One region of the Butyrivibrio sp. ob235 genome, then DNA from elsewhere that is predicted to be linked to it. Evidence: a T-box and tRNA genes for the amino acid it is inferred to sense, from the RefSeq annotation. Region 1 holds a T-box; the other holds one or more tRNA genes.
The links. The T-box of region 1 lies ahead of metG (methionine--tRNA ligase). A T-box ahead of a tRNA ligase gene usually reads a tRNA of that ligase, here a tRNA-Met.
Positions count from the first base shown of each region.

Region 2: it has a tRNA-Met gene. The T-box ahead of metG (methionine--tRNA ligase) is inferred to sense a tRNA for this amino acid. The anticodon was not compared.

Region 1 covers NZ_FOBE01000007.1:63,067-66,613, reverse strand. The annotation lists gene BMW61_RS07600 (hypothetical protein) at 1-1,619, shown strand, start outside; T-box leader at 1,724-1,985, shown strand; gene metG (methionine--tRNA ligase) at 2,072-3,547, shown strand, end outside.
Region 2 covers NZ_FOBE01000011.1:6,377-9,923, reverse strand. The annotation lists gene BMW61_RS09730 (leucine-rich repeat protein) at 1-1,170, shown strand, start outside; gene BMW61_RS09725 (M42 family metallopeptidase) at 1,238-2,275, opposite strand; tRNA gene BMW61_RS09720 (tRNA-Met) at 2,379-2,452, opposite strand; gene BMW61_RS09715 (GGDEF domain-containing protein) at 2,646-3,547, shown strand, end outside.

The DNA.
Region 1 (3,547 bases):
CTGCATGCGGACAGACCGGCGGAACAGAGGTAGGAACATCGCAGCCTGCAGAGACAACGGCGCAGGAAACTGAAGTGGCAGAGACAACAGAGGAACCGGAAGAGGCTGAAGCTTCAGAGGAGACAGAAGCAGCCGATGAGGAGAGTTCTGAAGAAGGCGAGAAGGATGAGAATTCCGAGGTTATAACCGACAACGTTATCACAGCAGATCTTTTCGAAGTAACAATACCTGATGAGTTTTCAGGAATTTTTGAAGCAGAGGTCAGCGAAGGCAGAGTAGATATTTATCATAAGCAGACAAGAGAGGAAGGCTTCCCCGGACTTATTTTCTCAATCTGGGCAAGAGAGACACCTTCAGAATATGCCGGCGGACCTTATATGAAGAAGGGCGAGCTGTTTGACAAGGATGGCGCTAGCTACGATGTGGTAAAGGGCGAAGCAACAGAGATCCAGTGGGACTACAACAAGGACATGCCCGAGGATTTCAGAAAACTCTATGATGCTGCTGAAGACATTATCAAAAATATCACTGCTACAAACGGCGGAACCTTCAGTTATGGCGCAGGCATGAAGGGCAAGGACCTTTACGCTTATACACTTAGTGATTTCATTGACGCTTTAAATGAAGGCGCAGATGCCAATAAGCTCGAGGAGATGGGCTATGCACCTGACTACTATGCAATAATGCAGGCAGAGGGCGAGGACGGCCTTTCAAAAATCGGCTTTGCATACAAGGATGTAAACGACGACGGTATTGATGAACTTTTCATAGGTGATATTGAGAGCGGTGCGATCTACGATGTATTCACAATGGTAGACAAAGAAGCAACTCACGTAGTAAGCGGCGGAGCAAGAGACAGATACTATGTATACGACAATTCATTTATCTCCAACGAATACTCCGGCGGAGCAGAGGAAAGCGGCGTTACACTTTATGCACTTATGAACAATGACACAGATATGGTTTGTCAGTACGGCTATAAGTACGATGGCTACGAGGACGAGGAAAAGCCCTGGTTTGCTACCTATGATATGGAGGAATGGACTCCTATCTCTGAGGAAGAGTACGATGAAGCTATGAAGAACTATGAGGACCAGAAGGAATCAGACGTTGAACTAAAGCCTCTTTCAGATATTGCACCTGTAGATTTTTCAAAAGTTGATATGTCACAGTATGCAACCTTCACTGAACTCGTTGATAGTCTTAAAGCAGGAATGGGCTACGCAAATGTAACTATCGATGGAACGGATGCTCTTTTGGTAGCAAGCGGCTGCTACAAGTGGGATGATACAGACGCAGCAATTGATTCATCAATTTTCATATATGATGAGAACGGTGCCGTTAAGTATCTTGGCAGTGTTACTTCACAGGGAACAGCTAATCCCCTGGCAATGGCTGATGGCAAGCTTATCACAGCAGGTCACCACTTTGTTACCAAGAACACAATCAAGGATGGAAAACTTGCAGTAGCTGAGGAAGCTTCCGAGACCTTCGATACCGACGGAAATGCAACCTATTATGTCGGCGAAGACAAGGTGGATGATGACACAGAGCTTCAGCGTATGTTTGATGAAGCAATGAATGCAGAGATCATCAATTTCCAGCCGGTCGCTGAGTGAAACTTATTGTAGATAATTCTCTTCTCCCCGGAAATCATAAACAGATTCCGGGGAGTTTATATTTTTATTTTAGTTGACATAACTATATGTTTGTACTAACCTATAGCAAAGCTGTGAAGAGAAAGAGTAAGTTGTTAGGAGCTTTACAGAGAGTCGGCGTTTGGTGAGAGCCGGTGAGCAAGCAGCAACCGAACATGGTCTTGGAGCCGCGTACCGAGGTTCTTTTGAACTTAGGCTACGACGGGTGCGCCCGTTACAGTGCCGGACTATCGATGGATCATTTCCCATCCGTAGTTGCTAAGGCTCATATCGTGAGGTGTGAGTGAATTAGGGTGGTAACACGAAGCGTAAGCTCTCGTCCCTGAAAATAATTCAGAGAGGAGGGCTTTTTTTGTACAAAAAATTAAGAAACTGCTGATTGTTATCAAACTTAATTCAAAGGAGGAAATGAGATGAACAGAAATATATTGATAGGTGGTGCCTGGCCCTACGCCAACGGTTCATTACACATCGGACATATTGCGGGGCTTCTTCCCGGCGACGTGCTTGCAAGATATCACAGAGCCTGTAAGGACAAAGTGTATTTTGTTTCCGGAAGTGATTGTCACGGAACACCTGTAGCCATCAGGGCTAAGTCTGAGGGAAAATCGCCCCGGGAAATCAGTGATCATTATCATGAGGAATTTGTGGACTGCTTTAATCGTCTTGGATTTACCTACGACTGCTACACCAAAACTTCCGACGATGCGCATAAAGAATTTGTGCAGGAATTCCACAGAAAGCTCTACGACGGAGATTATGTTTATGAAAAGGAGACGCCTCAGGCCTACTGCGAGTGCTGCAATACTTACCTTGCGGACAGATTTGTAACCGGTATCTGTCCTGTTTGCGGTGAGCCTGCAAGGGGAGATCAGTGTGACGCCTGCGGAACAGTTCTTGATCCCGAAATTTTAAAAGAGCCTATCTGTGCTGTCTGTAAGAACCCGGTGACATTCCGGGCATCTACTCATCTGTACATTGCTATAAGTAAATTGGAAAAACAGCTCCGCGACCTTGTTGATAATGGGGTGAACTGGAGAAAAAATGCCATATCTTTCACAAACCGCTACATTGATGAGGGACTTAGGGACAGAGCACTTACCAGAGACCTTGAATGGGGAATTCCTGTTCCAAAGGAAGGCTATGAGAAAAAGACAATTTATATCTGGGCAGAAAATGTGCTTGGTTACTTGTCTGCAGCTAAGCAGGTAACAGACCGGAAAGGTGAGAGTTTTGACGAGCTTTTCGGAGAAAATGCAAAGCACTACTATGTCCATGGTAAGGATAATATTCCCTTCCATACTATTATTTTACCTGCACTTTTGATTACCCACGGCGCGGGATATCGTCTTCCCGATCAGATAGTATCAAGTGAATATCTCACATTGGAAGGAAAGAAGATTTCCACAAGCAGAAATTATGCGATTTGGGTAAAAGACCTTCTGGATAAGTATGATCCCGATTCTCTTCGCTATTATTTCCTGGCGAACGGACCCGAGAAAAAGGACTCCGATTTTTCCTGGTCAGAATATGTCAATAATCACAACGGCGAACTTCTAGGGGCCTACGGAAACTTCATAAACAGAACTCTTACGTTTATCACTAAGTATTTTGACGGGGTGATCCCGGAGGGCACTTCCTCAGGAGACTGGGATGATACGCTGAAACAGCTATACACCTCTACAGGTGAACAGATCGAAAAAGGAAATTTCAAGGATGCCATAGAAGGTGTATTTGAAGTGGTGCGAAAAGCCAACAAATATTTTGACGAACAGGAGCCCTGGAAAACAAGAACAAGTGACGAGGCAGCCTGCAGAAATACTTTGTATCAGTGCGTTCAGATCATTGCGAATCTGGCTGTAGTACTTGCACCTTTCCTGCCATTTTCA
Region 2 (3,547 bases), on a different contig from region 1:
GAGGCACTTAAAGTTGATATTCAAAAGCCCGAGAACCTTCCTGAAGAGATAGAAGTAAGTGATGTCATATACAGAGACAGAGAGGGGAATGAACTAAACGAAACCGATATCCATGAAATTGGCGAGTACACTGCCGCAGCAGTTATAAAATACAAGGATGAGGACGGCAAAGAGCAGCAGAAGGAGATTGCAAATAATTTCAAAATAACGAAGAAGGAACTGCTTCCTACAATGGTGACACTGAGCGAGGATTCTTACATTTACGATGGAGAGGAGAAGACGCCCGAGGTTACTGTAAAGAACGACGATATTGTGCTTGATAAGGATGACTATACCGTTGAATATAAGGATAACGTTGACCCGGGGATTGCCGATGTTATTGTCACTGCAGTGAACCCCAATTATTTTGGGAAAACAGTTAAAACCTTCAGAATAAAGAAGAGCTCCGTATCTGATAAAGAGAAGGAAATATCAGATAAGATTGATGACAAGCTTCATAATGATGATGACAAATCTTCGGATGATAAAAAGAACGATAAGGATGACGCTGAAAAGAAGGCTGAGGATATAGCTGATAAGACAGGCGTTTCCGATATCATTGACAGAATAGAGGAGAAATACAAAAAGGAAGATAGTAAATCTGCTGAAGTATCCTCCGGAAATGCTGTGGTAACAGAAGAAGTAAGCCAGCCGGTGGTTGTAGTAAATACAGCTTATCGTCACAATATTGGAGATAAGGTTATCTGCCAGGGTAATACTTATGAGGTTACCTCGAATGATGATACGGATCTTACAGTGAAATTTTTAAAGGCAAGATCGGCATCATCCGGTAGCATTACAATTCCCTTGTCCATCGTAATTGACGGCAACGAATACAGAGTAACCGAAATAACGGAGAATGCATTTAACGGTAATAAGAGCCTCAAGACGGCTGTTATCGGTGAGAATGTAGAGAAGATTGGTCAGAACGCTTTCTATGGCTGCAAGAAGCTTAAAAACGTGAAAATTAAGACACCGTTCCTTTCAAAGAAAACAGTAGGTAAGAATGCCTTCAAGAAGATCAACAAAAAGGCTAAGGTTCAGGTTCCAAAGAGCAAGCTCAAAGCTTATAAGAAAATTCTTAAAGCAAGTGGTGTTTCAGGAAAATCACAGAAGGTTACAAATAAATAAATTAAAGGCTTCCCTAATTACTGCCTTCCCCTTGGGGGAAGGCAGTAATTAGGGAAGCCTTATTTTTTTATATCGTTACATATTCAGCAAGCAGACTATATGTATTCTTAATTCCATCAATATGAGTTCTCTCATAGCCATGACTTGCTCTGGTGCCGGGACCAATTGCAGCGTGCCTTATATCGAAGCCTGCCACAAGCGCCGGATCAGCGTCTGTTCCATAGTGTGGAGTGAAAATATCGGGGACATAGTCAGCACCGGATTTTCTGCCGGCTTCCTCAAGCTCTTTTATCATGTCAAGATTATAAGGGAATCTACTATCCATGCAGAATACTGAAACCTTGCGCTCAGAGCTGGTCTGTTCAGGTCCGATGCAGGCGATATCCAAAGCAAGGAAATCCTTAACATCGGAAGGAATGCAGGATCCGCCGTGTCCAATCTCTTCATAGAAGGGAATGAAAGCATAAATCTTACGATTTAATTTTATTTTGCCATCTTTAACATCGTGGAGCAGTTCCATAATAAGTGCGACAAGTGCCTTATCATCAATAAAGTGTGATTTGATATAGCCATTGGCATATGTAAATCTGGGTTCAACAGCTACATAATCACCAATTTCTATACCAAGCTTTCTGACATCATCAGCGCTCTTTACATCCTCATCAAGAACTACAAAAGAATTGGTATCAAAGCTTGCAACTTCTTTGTTTAATTCGTCTTCTGTGACGTGAACTGAAGCATTCTTTCTCTGGACGCAGCCGGTTATAACATTTCCGCTTCTTGTATGAATACGAACATTCTCACGCTCGGTATGATATGCGTAGAGACCGCCAACCTTGTATACCTTAATTGTGCCATCATCATTGATGTGGCGAACCATCATGCCGATTGTATCGCCGTGAGCGGTGATGAGGAGCGGATTCCCTTCGCCGCCGATTTCAGCTAAAATGCCGCCCTTGTGAAGGGTGGTGGTTTTGAAGCCGAGCGCCTCGATTTCCTTTATAAGATAATCCTGAAGCTCGTGGTACTGACCTGTGACGGAATCAATAGCCAGCTCCTTTTCAAGCTCTTCAAGATATCGTTTTTCATTTAATTCATAGCTCATAAGATAAACCTTCCTTGTTTTGATAAAATTGTGACTAGTGGTCACTAAGATATAATAGCATAAAAAATAAGACATAGGTCACTGACTTATGTCTTATTCTACATAGCGAGAGGGGGATTCGAACCCTCGACACCGCGGGTATGAACCGCGTGCTCTAGCCAACTGAGCTATCTCGCCATATTCATTTTTTTGTCGTCTCTTGCCGACCGACTAGGATAGTATATCGCTCCCCAAAGGTAATGTCAACAATAATTTTAAATTTTTTTCAAAGAATTTTTGGAGCTCTATAAAGGTAATTATAATACTTTTATATCGCTTTTTTAATAGTGAGTTAATTGACTTTGGATTTTCTCTAAAATACCATAAAGACATGATTAATCTTGTTTCAATTTATTCGTCCAATATAGTTGGACTTTTGGTAATGGCAGTGATCCTGCTCAGCCGTGGATGGCGAATTCAGAACAAGAATTCCGAAAGTCTGATACTTCTTGTGATGATTTTTTCTGTTATATCCGGCTGTATCGTTGATCCACTGGTTTTCTATTTTGATGGAAAGCCTGGGACATTTGTTCGCATTTTTTTGTATATTGGTAATTCGTTCCTGTTTTTCTTAAATGCCGTTATAGGACCGGCATATATAACTATAATTGTCAGACATATCAACGAAAGCCAGTCCTGTAGACAGAGGCTGATTGTATATTCATTGTGTCTAAGTGAGATACTGCTTCTTCTTATAAATATATTTAAACCTCTTGTGTTCCTGATTGATGAAAACAATTGCTATCGAAGGCTCTCTTTTTATGGCGTGTACATAATAGTTGAGGCCTTTTTCCTGCTTTATGGACTGTATGAATACTTTGCGGCGAAGCGGAGAGGTAGGATTCTCAGCTTTTTCCCGACATGGCAGTTCCTTGTTCCCATTGCGGTTGGTATGCTGGTGCAGACGGCATTGTACGGAGTATCTTTGATCTGGCCGTGTGTGGGTGTGTCTGTGTGCTGCATAGCACTGAGCCTTCAAAATGAGAATATCTACCTGGACAAACTGACAGGTGCGTTTAACCGTTTTTATCTTAATGAAATAGTGAATGCAGCAAAAAAACGCGGAGAAAAACTTTCGGCCTTAATGCTTGATATGAACGGATTTAAGCAGATAAACGACAACTATTCTCATACGGAAGGCGACAATGCACTAATTGCTATGGCCGATATTTTGAACCAGGTAGTAATGAATAACGGCGTTGTTATCCGCTTTGCAGGAGACGAGTTTATCGT